DNA from 3 places in the Paeniglutamicibacter sulfureus genome. Region 2 is predicted to be linked to each of the others. Evidence: predicted binding sites of a transcription regulator. Region 2 holds the regulator's gene; each other region holds the start of a gene.
The links. The regulator LexA, encoded in region 2, represses DNA repair genes until DNA is damaged. The targets are predictions, from matches to a motif close to TCGAACANNTGTTCGA.
Positions count from the first base shown of each region.

Region 1: a site for LexA is predicted at 1,506-1,521, ahead of ABD687_RS17285 (DUF222 domain-containing protein). Genes of this name have one in related genera too.
Region 3: a site for LexA is predicted at 2,257-2,272, ahead of ABD687_RS15980 (LexA family protein). Genes of this name have one in related genera too.

Region 1 is NZ_BAAAWO010000001.1:3,814,984-3,819,418, forward strand. It holds gene ABD687_RS17285 (DUF222 domain-containing protein) at 47-1,453, opposite strand; gene ABD687_RS17290 (VIT1/CCC1 transporter family protein) at 1,649-2,752, opposite strand; gene ABD687_RS17295 (hypothetical protein) at 2,993-3,265, opposite strand; SAM riboswitch class IV at 3,284-3,395, opposite strand; gene ABD687_RS17300 (DinB family protein) at 3,408-3,986, opposite strand; gene ABD687_RS17305 (sodium:solute symporter family protein) at 4,114-4,435, opposite strand, start outside.
Region 2 is NZ_BAAAWO010000001.1:4,513,978-4,518,412, reverse strand. It holds gene ABD687_RS20400 (histidinol-phosphate transaminase) at 1-1,084, opposite strand, end outside; gene ABD687_RS20395 (LysM peptidoglycan-binding domain-containing protein) at 1,197-1,583, opposite strand; gene lexA (transcriptional repressor LexA) at 1,872-2,591, shown strand; gene ABD687_RS20385 (ATP-dependent DNA helicase) at 2,709-4,435, opposite strand, start outside.
Region 3 is NZ_BAAAWO010000001.1:3,514,763-3,519,197, forward strand. It holds gene ABD687_RS15970 (SH3 domain-containing protein) at 1-1,215, shown strand, start outside; gene ABD687_RS15975 (cytochrome c biogenesis CcdA family protein) at 1,369-2,100, shown strand; gene ABD687_RS15980 (LexA family protein) at 2,288-2,710, shown strand; gene ABD687_RS15985 (Y-family DNA polymerase) at 2,850-4,124, shown strand; gene ABD687_RS15990 (hypothetical protein) at 4,121-4,435, opposite strand, start outside.

The DNA of each region.
Region 1 (4,435 bases), 700 kb from region 2:
CCCCGGTGGCGTTGGGTGTGGATTTCCCGCCCGTGGCGGCGGGCGGCTAAATCCGCTGGGGTGGCCGGCGACTGCCGGTGCCGGGCCGCGGTGGCGGGGCCGTGGAGGTGTAGCTGTGGCCGCTCGGGGTGGTGATTTTGAAGGAATGGCGGCCTCGTCCGGGCAGAGGCTCCTCGTGCCATCCGGGCGCTTCCTTGGTCCGGTTGCATGTTCGACAGCGGCCAGAACCATTGATCTCGGTGGTCTTCCCGTTGCGGCGAACCTGCACGACGTGGTCGAGTTCCTCGATGCGGCCGTTGCAGTGAGGGGTGCGGCAGCGTTGGTCGCGGAGGGTGATGAAGCGCTTGAGGTTTCCGGCGAAGCTGCGGGCGGCCGAATCCATCGCGACCAATTTGCCGGTGTCCGGGGCTGCATAGAGGCGCCGGTACCAGGTGTTCAGTGGGTGCTCTGGGTCGCCGGCCACCAGTGACCGGGCCCTGGTGGCGCTGATGTATCCGTGGCCCGGGATCAGTGCCGGTTCATCACTGGCACCGGTGAGGCTTTCCGGGTCCATCATCAGCAACAGCTCCACCGGCCTGGAGCCGGTGGCCTTGGTGTCGGTGATCGCCTCGAAGACGGTGTCTGCCGCGACCTGGGCGTTGGTGCGGTCGTCCCCGGGCTTCCGGGGGCGTTCCATTTCGCGGTTGAGGACCTGCAGGATGGGAACGCCCTGGTCCAGCGGGAAGTCACCGACGATCCGCACGGTGTTTTCGTTCACCTGGTAGCCGCTGACATACCGCTTCTCGGTGGCGTCTTCTTCCTCTTGTTCGGCGGTTTCAGGTTCAAGGACGAGGGCCCAGTAGTCGACCAGCTCACGCAGCGACGCAGTTCCGGCCTCGAAGCAGGTGTGGGTGTCCTCCCACAGCAGCTCGTCGATCATTCTCCGGTTTTCGATCTTGAGGCTCCGGGTGCCGCTGATTACCACGTGCGCCTGGTCCCAAGTCATGATGCCGCGGCGCAGCCCCTGGTGGCAGTGTGGCAGGTCTTCGGCAAGTATCCGGAAGTCGTTCGTGCGTTTGGTTCCGCTTTTCGGGGACAAATGCAGCATCAGGGCTACGTCCCCGCTTGAGCCCCATGCGGGGTTTTTCTCCCTGACCCCGGCGCGCTGTCGATCGGCGACCAAGGAATCCTGGTAGGCGACGCTGTGGTCGGCCTGCTTCGCCGTGGCGGCGCATTTCAAGGTTTCCAGTGCGCCGACGGCGGTCACCGCCTCATGGGTTCCTGTCAGTACCGGGGCTCCGTTCACCGCGGCGGCCAGGGACAGGATCCCGTCGGTGCCGGTGCGGGCCAAGTGTTCGGCAACCAGTGCGTCCATGTCCGCCCCGTCGTGCAATAGCGCATCGTAGCCCAGGTCCCTGACGGCACCACCGGTGGTGCCGTCAGAAGGGGTACCGCTCGATGACGTCGTTGCCATACTTCAATTTTAGAACCAGTAGCCGACAATTGGAAGATATTTTCATGAATATTAGAAACTATGTTCTAGTAAGGATCGTGGGCGACTGCGTTCCCGGCGAGTGCCATCCCGTTCGGGCACAGCGAGGAAAGAGTGCCGCCGGATCCCCGATCCATGAAAGTGGCGGCACGTGCCAGTGTCCCTGCAGTGGTGCCGCTAAGCCACGGAGCTGCCGAAGAGCAGTCCGAGGACGTAGGTGACCGCCGCGGCGCCCAGGCCGATGGCCAGCTGGCGCAGTCCGCGCTTGGCCGGGGATGCGCCGGAAAGCAAGCCGACCACGCCGCCGGTGGCCAGCAGGGCGATGCCCACCAGCACGGCGGAGAGCAGGATCGCGGGGGTGCCGTCCATGCCGAAAATGAACGGAAGGATCGGGATGACCGCCCCGGAGGCAAAGAAGCAGAAGGACGCGGAAGCCGCACCCATGGCGGAGCCGATTTCCTCGTGTTCCCGGCTATCGGCGGCAACCGTGAGCTCGGACCGGAGCGACGTGGAGGGGTTGCAGTCGCAGGAGTAGATGCCCATGCGTTCGGCGGCCCGGTGTGCTGCGTCCTCGTCGCTCATGCCGCGGGCCTTGTAGACCAATACCAGCTCGTTGGCATCCAGATCGAGGTCCGGCGCCGCGGCCAGGGTCACCTCCGTGGGCTTGGAAGCCGAGAGCAGCTCGCGCTGGGAACGCACCGAGACGTATTCGCCCGCGGCCATCGACAGGGCCCCGGCCAGCAGCCCGGCAATGCCGGAGAAGAGCACGAAGGAGGTTGCCACGCCCGTGGCGCCGATGCCCATGACCAAGGCCAGGTTGGACACCAGGCCGTCGTTGGCGCCGAAGACCGCCGCCCGGAAGTTGCCCGAAAGCCGGTTGCGGCCGCGGGTGGCCAGGCCGCGCACGACCTCCTCGTGGACGAGTTCGTCGGCGGCCATCTGGCGGCTGGCATCGGTGTCTGCGGCATAGGGGGAGTTGCCCTCGGCACGCTGGGCCAGGGCCAGGACGAAGACCGAACCGAAGTGCCGGGCCAGGAAGCGGAGCATGGTGCGCCGGATCGAGGGCCGGGTGCGCTTGTCGGCGTTCTCGCCCAGCAGCGAGCGCCAGTGTTCCTCGTGTCGGGTTTCGGCGGCTGCCAGTCCCAGCAGGACTGCGCGTTCCTCACCCTGGCGCTTGTTGGCCAGTTCGCGGTAGACCGCGCCTTCGGCGATTTCGTCGGCCAGGTACTGGCGCCAGCGCTTGATCTGGGCGTGAGTGGGGGTCGGCGCTTGTTGCGTCATGCTCTCATCCTCATGTGGGCGTTCACGGCCTCGGGAGGCCATGCGATGGGGAGGCCCAGCAGGATTTCTTTTTGGGTACGTTGAGCCTCGGGCCACCAATGTGTGGACCGAAGGTCTCGTTCGCCCGGGCCGGGCTGGATTGCCCGTGGCCCCGGGTGGATTGCCGGGTTACAACGCTGTAACCAGTATGTCGACGCACCGCTGTCCCGCCGTGCCGGCGGGTCTGGGAACTACTCCCCTTCAACCCACGAGTGTAGCCGTTGGCAGGACAAGTGAAAATTCGTTGAGACTAAAAAACAACGCCTGTCCGGCGGGCTTTCCGGCCCGGGGGATGCGCACCGACAGCTCCCTCGCGCGGGCGTCGAAGCGCGGCAAGCCGACGGCATTGGCCAGGGCCGCGGCCAGCGAAGGTGCGTCCGCAACGTGGTAGCTGTGCCAGGAACCGGCAAGGCGCAGCTCGACGACCGCACGGTGGACATCGAGCAGGGGCAAAACGGGGATGGAAGGTGCCATGTGGGGGCGAAAGCCTTTCGTGAGCTCTTGCCGGGGCCAAGTGGTCCGCGACCGCTTCTTCATCCGAACCACCCATGAACCTGGGGTTGGTGCGCGTCTGAGTCGGAGCTTGCCGACGCGTCTCGTGAAGCTGTGGTCCACTTTACCGTGATTCGGAGGCCCGCAAGATATTTGCGTGCAATTGCGTCCAGGCAACGGGGTCGTAGGGAGGAATGTTGGTGTTGTCCCGGCGCATTCCGGTGGAACCGTCGATGAGCTCCCGCACGATGTCGGCATGGCCCGCATGGCGTGCGGTCTCCACGTTCATGTGCAGCAGCAGGCGCCCGAGCGTGGTGTCGCGTTTCTCCGGCACCCACCAGGAAACCGTGGCCGGTGCATCCAGGGGGAGGGCTGCGATGTTGTGGTTTGCTGCGGCGATGGCGCGGCGGTAGAAATCGAGGATCTCGGAGCAGGGGACATCGGCGGGCACCCACATGTCGGCGCTGACTTCCGGATCGGCCATCAGCGCGTCGTGGCGTTCATCCTCGACCGTGAACCCGAGGCATTCGACGAAGTAGCCGTACTCGACGGTGGCCAGATGCTGGATCAGGCCCAGGATGTTGGTGCCCGTCCCGACCATGGGGCGGGTCATTTCCTGCTCGCTGAGCCCCTCGACCTTCCAGAGCATGGCTTCGCGCGTGCTGTCCAGGTACGTGGTGAGGTGGTCCTTGAGATTGTCCATGCGGCCCAGCCTAGGAGCGACGGGGCCCGCCGGGGAAGGGCTGCGGCGAAAGGAAGGAGCCCGTCTTCGCGCGCAGTGCGCGGAGACGGGCTCCCTTCGGGATGCGGTCCGTGCCGTGAATCCGGTGCTAGCGGCCGGCGACCTCGGTGATTTCCGCGCCCTCGGCGTCGGCATGGCCGGCGACCCGGGCGTTCCAGCGGGTGATGACCGCCGCGGAGGTGGGTCGCGTGATCAGGGAGACCACGATGAAGGTCAGTGCCGAGGCAATCAATCCGAAGTAGATTGGCTCGTTCGCGTAGATGCCGTCAAAGCGCTGTTCGGCCTGGATTTCCAGGACGATCATGGTGCCCAAGGTGACAATGGTTCCGGCAGCCATCGAGGCGGCGGCCCCCAGCCCATTCCCGCGCTTCCAGACCAGCCCGCCGATGATGGCCACCAGCAGGCCGCCC
Region 2 (4,435 bases):
CCTCGAGACGGACAAGGAATGCGGTGGTTTCGTCCTCGGTGCCCGCGGTGACCCGAAGGTGGCCGGGAATCCCGACATCCCTGATGATCACTCCGGCCTCCAGCAGGCCCTCCCAGATGGCCTTGGTGTCCTTGACTCCCCCGAAGAACACGAAGTTCGAATCGCTGGAGGCAGGGCGCAGCCCCATGCGCGTGAGCTCGTTGACGATCCGGTCCCGCTGGACCTTGATGGCCTCGACGTTGGCCAGCAGGATGTCGGAGTGCTTCAACGCCGCATTCGCGGTCGCCTGGGTGACCGCCGAAAGGTGGTACGGCAGGCGCACCAGGCGGATCGCGTCGGTGACCTCCGGGGCCGCGGCAAGGTAGCCGAGGCGTGCTCCGGCCAAGGCGAAGGCCTTGGACATGGTGCGCGAGACAATGAGCCGCTCGCGATCGGGCAGCAGGGACAACGCCGAAGGCGTCCCGGTGTGGGCAAACTCCGCGTAGGCCTCGTCAACGATCACGATGGCGTTGCTGGCCCGGCCGGCTTCGTAGACGGCTTCGACGACGTCGAGTCCCAACGCGGTACCGGTGGGATTGTTGGGCGAACACAGGATGACAATGTTCGGCGCGGCCTCACGAACCTGTGCCGCCGCATCCTCCGCCGAAAGTCCATAGTCCTCGGAACGGATTCCCGCAACGTAGGTGGTGTCGGTCCCTGCTGCCAGCAGCGGATACATGGAGTAGGTGGGAGGGAAACTCAGGACGGTGCGGCCCGGCCCGCCGAAGGCCTGCAGGATTTGCTGGAGCACTTCGTTGGATCCGTTGGCTGCCCAGATGTTGTCCGCTTCGAGCCCGTGGCCCAGGAACGCGGCAAGACGTTCACGCAATTCGGTGAATTCACGGTCGGGATAACGGTTCAATCCCACGGCGGCCGCGGAGACTTCTTCGACAATGGCGCGATGCACTTCCGCGGGTAGCGGGTGGGTGTTTTCATTGACGTTCAACTGAATCGGTACGTCAATTTGGGGAGCACCGTAGGGTTCGAGACCTTGAAGATTTTCTCGCAGGGGCAGATTTGCCAGGCGATTTAGCCGTTCATTCACGGGCCAAGTCTACGGCGGTGGCAGGTGGGGCCAAGAATCTTCGCCGGTGCAGAGGGTAATAATCGGTTCGCAATGCCTTGTATCGGCGCCCGCGGGAGCGCCGGTGCGGGGGCTAGCTTCCGGTGGGAACGAAGAGTTCGGCACCGGGGTGCAGCACCGAGCTGTTGAGGTTGTTGAGGTCGCCGATCTGTTGAACCGCATCGCGGGGCTCGAGCTGCGGAGCGAACTCGCGGGCAATCCCCCACAGCGTATCCCCTTCGATGACGGTGACGCTGACCGCGTCAACGCCCAGCGGCACTTCCGCCGATGCGTTGGCCGGGGAAAGGAACAGGCCCAGGAGCATCAGTGCTGCGGCACTCACCACGAAGATGGGAAGTCCGATCAGCACGAACTTTCCGCGACGAGTGAGCCGCAGGGGTGCCAGCGTTGGCTGGGATTCGGGCAAGTAGTCGTCGGATGTTACAAGGTGGAGCGGGGCCGAGAAAGCAGTGTTTGCCATGTCTTTGCCTTTCCTCTGAATTCACGTGGCCGGCTGGGACCCTGGGGCGCCTAGTCGAACACGTGACGATTATTCGAACGCATCTTTCGAACATGTGTTCGTAGTGCGTATCTTATTTCTAGCACTTTTCGACGACACGTGTCCAGATCTGTTCGAACAAATCTTTGAAAGCAGTGACTTTGTCTACTAGGATGTTGGTTGTGAAGCGATGTATTTACTACATCAACCCACACCGACAATTTGCGGCACGCGCGGGCAACCGGCGACGATCGGGATGAGGCATTGACAATGACGACCGAACAACGAACCCCTCGACGCGACGCGAAGAGCCTGACCATTCGCCAGAAGAAGGTCCTGGAGACCATCCAGCGCTCCGTGAGCAGCAACGGCTACCCGCCGTCGATGCGTGAAATCGGGGACGCCGTGGGACTTGCCAGCCTCTCGAGCGTGACCCACCAGCTCAGCCAGCTCGAGAAACTTGGCTACATCAGGCGCGATCCGCGCCGCCCGCGCGCCATGGAGATCCTGCTGCCGTTGCAGCTCAAGAGCGAGGCCAAGCTCGAGGTGGTGGAGGGCCAGTCGGATCTCAGGGCAGCCAACGGCATGAACGTCTCGGAACTGACAACCTCCGCGGACACCGCCATGGTCCCCCTGGTGGGGCGCATTGCCGCCGGCGGACCGATCCTGGCCGACCAGGCGATCGAGGACGTTTTCGCCTTGCCGCGCCAGCTGGTGGGGCATGGCGAGCTCTTCATGCTCAAGGTCAGCGGCGACTCCATGATCGATGCCGCCATCTGCGACGGCGACTGGGTTGTCGTGAGGCGCCAGCCGACGGCGAACAACGGCGACATCGTCGCCGCGTTGCTCGAGGACGAAGCCACGGTGAAGACCTTCCGCCAGCGCGATGGCCACACCTGGCTTTTGCCGCAGAACTCCCGATACGAACCGATCCTTGGTGACGCCGCAACCGTCATGGGCAAGGTCGTATCGGTCATGCGCTCCGTCTAGGTCCGCAGCCACAACTCATCCCGCAACACAGCGAGGGCCGATCATCGGATCGGCCCTCGCTGTTGTTTGCGCACCCTGCACATCTCCCGCGACCGGGATGCCTGCAAGGCAACGTGCTCAGCCCTCGCTGAGCCTTTCGAGCGCGGAAATGACGGTGGCCTTGTTCGGTGTTGCCCACAGCGGTGGCAGGGAAGCCCGCAGGAACGTTCCGTAGCGTTCGGTGGCCAGGCGCGAGTCGAGCACCGCGACCACGCCCTTGTCGTTGACCGAGCGGATCAGGCGGCCCGCACCCTGTGCCAGACGCACCGCCGCATGGCTTGCGGCCACGGCCATGAAACCGTTTCCGCCGTGCTTGGCGACATCGCGGCTGCGTGCCGAGGAGAGCGGATCATCCGGGCGCGGGAACGGGATCTTGTCGATGATGACCAATCGGCAGGCGTTTCCCGGCACATCGACGCCCTGCCACAGCGTCATCGTCCCAAAGAGGCAGGTATCGGGCTCCGCCGAGAACTGGTCGACCAGCGCCTTCATGCTGGACTCGCCCTGGCACAGGATGGGAATGTCCAGGCGTGCGCGCAGGATCTCCGCAGCGTCCTCGGCCGCGCGGCGGGAGGTAAACAGCGCCAGCGCCCCGCCGTTGGAGGCCTTGATGAGATCCTCGATCTCTGCAAGCGTCTCCTGGGACATTTGGCGCCCGGGCTTGGCCAGGTGTTTGGCAACGTAGAGGATGCCCTGCTTGGGATAGTCGAAGGGACTGCCGACGTCGACGCCGTTCCAGGTCGGCGCCCCGTCCCCCACGAGCCCCAGGGATCCTGCCACCGGTTCAAACGCCGCACCGATGGCCAGGGTTGCGCTCGTGAGGATGACGGTCCGGCCGTCGAAGAGACCTTCCCTGAGTTTTCCCGCCACCGAGAGCGGTGCAACCATCAAGGTCGGCTGGCTTGACTCGTCCGGTTGGACATAGCCCTCCCCGGGGCTGAAGTGGCCGGGCCGAGAGGCCCAGATCACCTCGCGCTCCTCGGTCATTTCAAGCATCTTGGTGCATTGCTCCACCAGGTACATGACCTGGGAACGGGCCATCTGGCGTCCCCCGTCCGCAGGGGCGTTGGCCTCGGGCTTGGAGTCGGAGAGCACCACGCGTGCGGCTTCGGCGATCTGGTTGATCGCGGCTTCCTGGTCCTCGTTCAGGCCGCGGGCCATGAGCCCGGTGGGCACTCCCTCCAGCGCACGCTGCAGGGCCTTGGCGCCCTGGTTCAGCGCGTCCACGCTCACCGAGCAGTGCTTGCGGGCAGCCGAAGCGGCGGTCTGGACCATGTTGACCGACAGCGGCCGCGTCACCGAGCTGGTCACCCGGTCCTGCAGCTCGTGGGCCTCGTCAATGATGACGGTGTCGAAGTCCGGCAGCACGGCCAGGCCTTCGAAGGCCGAGACGGCCAGCATGGCGTGGTTGGTGATCACCACGTCGGCGTCGGCCGCTCGGGCGCGTGCCAGTTCGCTGAAACATTCGGCGGCCATGGGGCACTTTTGCGCGCCCAGGCAGTCCATCGCGCTGACCGAAACCTGGCGCCAGGCCTTGTCGCTGACTCCCGGGGTCAGGTCGTCGCGGTCACCGCTGTCGGTTCGTTCGGCCCACTGCCGCAGGCGCACCACTTCCTGGCCCAGGGCAGAGCCGGGGCCCTCGGAGGAACCACCGAGAACGGGGGTGCCGGATTCCATGGAAAACAGGGCGCCCTCGTCGTCGTCCGGGTATCCGCCGCTGAGTTTGTACTGGCACACGTAGTTGGAGCGGCCCTTGACCAGGGCCACTTCCATCTCGCGTGGCAGTTTGTCTTTCAGGGACGACA
Region 3 (4,435 bases), 1.0 Mb from region 2:
ACGCATCGGACGAGTGCGAATTTGAACCTGCGGCAGGCTCCGGGCACGCATTCCAGGTCGTTGATCGTGCTTGCCAAGGGCACTGCGGTTACCCGGACAGGCAAGGCCAGCGGTGTTTGGTGGGAGGTCAAGGCCGGTTCGCGGACCGGTTGGGTGAGTTCCAACTATTTGGCGAGGAGCGCTGGCAAGGCGCCGGCTCCCACGTCGTCTGCGACGCATCGGACGAGTGCGAATTTGAACCTGCGGCAGGATCCGGGCACGCATTGCAGGTCGTTGATCGTTCTTGCCAAGGGCACTGCGGTTACCCGGACGGGCAAGGCCAGCGGTGTTTGGTGGGAGGTCAAGGCCGGTTCGCGGACCGGTTGGGTGAGTTCCAATTACTTGGAGAAGAGCACGGGCCAGGCACCCGGCCCCGCTCCGGTCGCCGGCGCCAATCGCTGGGTGGACGGCACCCAGCCGATGTATGCCCAGGCCTCGCTATCCTCCAAGCGCCTCGCGGTGCAAACCGGTGGGACAAAGGTCCGGCTGATCAAGAGTTCCGGCAACTGGTCTTTCATTGAAACGCCGACCGGTCAGGGCTGGCTCCCCAGTTCATCCTTGGCCAGCAGCGAACCGGGCAACAATTCCACCTCGTACCGGTGGACCGCCTATGCAGCCAACGTCCGCACCGGCCCCTCAACCGCTTTCAGCACCTTGGGCGTCATCCCGGCAAACCAAAAAATGACCTACCTGAAAACTTCCGGTGGCTGGTCGCAGGTCAAGACCTCCAAGGGAACGGGCTGGATCAAGAACACGCTGCTGACCAGCGTCCAGTACCAAGCCCCGAAGGAGCTGCAGCCGATGACCCGGGCCATGATCCGGGAAGTCCAGGACCTCTTCGGGGCCGGGATCAGCAGCGTCGGCGGTTCGCGCGCCGGCTCCGTCGGGCACAGCTCGGGGCTGGCCGCGGACTTCATGATCAAGGATTATTCCTCGGCCGCAGGCATCAAGGCCGGCGACCAGATGGCACAGTACCTGGTGGAAAACCACGAGCGGATGGGGATCAGCTACCTGATCTGGCAGGACAAACTGTGGCTGGCCGAGGACGGCCAGTGGGGACCGTATTCAACCAGCGGCTGGGGCAAGCACCTGGCATCCTCCCGCGGATGGAACGACACCACGCGGCACATGGACCACATCCACGCTGAGATCTCTGCCTCCCGGGCCAACAAGTAGTTCGTCGGAGCCCTGGTTTGCCTCGGGGCAGGGGACAATGCCTGCTTCACGGGCGATGAAAACCCTGCTCGGCACCGGTGTGCAGGCCATCGACGAAGAACTGGGCCGCTGAACGCCGTGCAAATCGGGTTCGCCTATGCGTTGATCGGTGGAATGCTTGGCGTATTCAGCCCCTGCAATGCGTTGTTGCTGCCGGCGTTCTTCGCCAACATCGCGACCTCGCGTGCCACGCTCCTGAGCCTTGGTTCCGTGTTCCGGGCGGCCTGCTTGCCACCCTGGTCCCTCTCGGACTGGGTATGGGATGGCTGGGCGGAACCTTCATCATCGACCGCGGCGTCTTGCTCGGCGGAGCCGAATGGGCTTATTGCCCCGGGGCTGTTCACGGCCTTTCGCGGAGGGATAGATCTTTCCCGTCTGGTTCCGGGCCGGCCCCGGCCCGTCGCCGGATCGCTCGCCGGTACATTTGCCCTGGGTGCAGTTTCCGGCGTGGCTGGATTCTGCACTGGCCCGGTGGTGGGCGCGATCCTTACCCTCGCACTGTCTTCCGCGTCCCCGGCCCGCGGCGGAACGCTGTTGGGGCTTTACGGCGTGGGCATGGTGCTGCCGATCATGTTCATTGCCCTACTGGTCCGCAAACTCGGCCACCGTTCCGTTTCATCGAGGGCGGCGATTCCGTGTGGGCAGGTTGCGCCTGCACACGACCTCGTTGACGATGGGCGCTTCACCGTGCTCGTTGGCTGGATCCTCATCTTCACCAATGGCACGGCCGCCGTACCCGAGCTGCTCCCCTCGAACTGGAACGCCGCATTTGAAAATCTGGGAAGGCAAGTTGACGCAGCCGTTCCGTCGTGGGCCTGGACGGCACTGGTCGGCGCATGTTGCTGATCTGGTGGCTTCGTGCCGCCGTCCGCAGGACCAGCCGAACGGGTGGCGCCGACGCCTCGAGAGTCCCCTCAGCAGGCAGGTCCGACCACGATGGAGGCGTCCCGGAAATCCGTTAGCGATGCCCTCCGCGAGCATTTCCGCTGATAAGCTGAAGTATCGAATCTATGTTCTAGGAAGGGCGGGGTCTATGTTCGGAATGGACCAGCCGCAGCCGCCGGCCCCGCAGCCGGAATCCCAGGGGCCCGTTGGAGCCGTCGAGGCCATGGGGTTTCCCTCGCCGGCCAGGGACTACTACAGCGGCGGAATCGACCTGAACCGCCTGTTGATTCGGGATAGGACGTCGACATTCCTGATGCGGGTCTCCGGGAATGCCATGGCCTCTTCCGGAATCAGCCACGGAGACGAAGTCATCGTGGACCGGGCCTTGGCCCCACGCGACGGATCGGTGGTCATCGCCGTCCAGGATGGCGAACTGGTCATCCGCCGCCTCGTGTCCAGCCGCGGCACCACGGTCTTATGTAGCGACGAACAGCCGCAGGAGCGGGCCGAGGCCGTGACCGAGGAAACCACCATTTGGGGCGTGGTCACCAGATGCCTTCACCATGTTTGAGTCGTCGGCGACCGAACCGAGATGGGCGCTCGCCACGTCACCTGGAGCGCATCGACGTGCGTAGCCACACCGGTGCCAAAGGTCCTGTGCCGGGTGAGCGGCTTTGGTCTCGGAGCGCACCTTGGGCAGGGAAGGCCCGATGACCGACCGAATCGCGCTCGTGGACGTCAACAATTTCTATGTTTCCTGCGAGCGGGCCTTCGACCCCAAACTCATCGGCCGACCGGTTGTGGTGCTTTCAAACAACGACGGCTGCGTTGTCGCGCGCTCGCAGGAGGCCAAGGACCTGGGCATCACCACGGGCGCACCGTTCTTCCAGGTCAAACAGTTCATCCAAAGCCATGGCATGATCGTGCGCTCGAGCAACTACGAACTGTATGGGGACATGAGCGCCCGCGTCATGGAAGTCCTCTCGCGGTTTGGCACCTGGCAAGAGGTCTACTCCATCGATGAATCCTTCCTCGGCATCCAAGGCAATCCCGACCAGCTTGGTGAGCTTGCCACGCGAATCCGGACGGCCGTGGGACGAGGGGTAGGGGTTCCTGTCTGCGTGGGAGTGGCCCCGACCAAGACCCTGGCGAAGTTCGCCAACCACGTGGCCAAGCACAATGCGCATCTGGGCGGTGTGTGTTCCATGGACTCCATGGATCCGGACCTCATCGAGAACATCCAGTCCCGCGTCCCCGTCACCGACCTATGGGGAGTCGGAGCCCGCACCGGTACCAAGCTTGCCGGGATGGGCATCGCCAGCATCGCCGACCTCAAGGCAGCGGATGTCACCGAGATCCGCAAGAAGTTCTCCGTGGTCCTCCAACGCACGGTCCTGGAACTCAACGGAACCCCGTGCATTCCCCACAACGAAGAACGCGCCGACAAGCAGCAGATCATGTACTCGCGGTCCTTCTCCAGCCCGGTGAGCACCATCGAGGACATGGTCGAGGTCATGTCGATCTATGCCCAGCGGGGTGCGGCCCGGCTGATGTCTGATGGGCTTTGGGCCACGCTACTCACCGTCACCGCAGGCACCAGCCGCTTTGCCGGAGGGGAAGCCTCGTTTCCGTCGGTGACGCTCAAGCTTCCCTCACCGACCCAGGACCCAATCCTGCTGACCCGCCTGGCCGTCGGAGCCATGCGCGAAATCATGCGGCCCGGCGCCGCATACGTGCGCGGAGGGGTCGTGCTTTCCGGGTTGCAGCCCGACCCCGGGCAGGCCGCCTTCGGAATCTTTGAACAGGACATTTCGACAAAGCATGTCGGCGACGTACTGGGTGCCGTCAAGGCCAGATTCGGGAACAAATCCATCGGACTCGGTTCCGGGGGACTGGCAGTGGAACCGGGCTGGTCGATGAAGCGGGAGTTCTCCTCGCCCAAGTTCACTACCGATTGGGCGCAAATCCCCGTGGTGAAGGCCTAGCTGTCTCGGTCTCGGACGGAGGCACAGATTTCCTCCGGGCAGCCCTGCCAGGTCTTGGAAAAGACCGCCACGATTTCCAGTCCGCGTTCGAAGCGGTACTTCACTGCCGGTCCGCCGTTCACGGCGCTCGCCGAGCGTCGGATACCCATGAGGAAGAACTCGCACACCGACACGTAGTTCCACAGGTCCATGGCTGTATCAATGACTTCGTCGTGAGTCATCCATTCCCGGTCTTCGACTACGGCTTCTGCAAAGTCGAGCACGATTTTCCGGTCAACGGCATGGTGCTGTCCGCAATCGCACCATTCAAT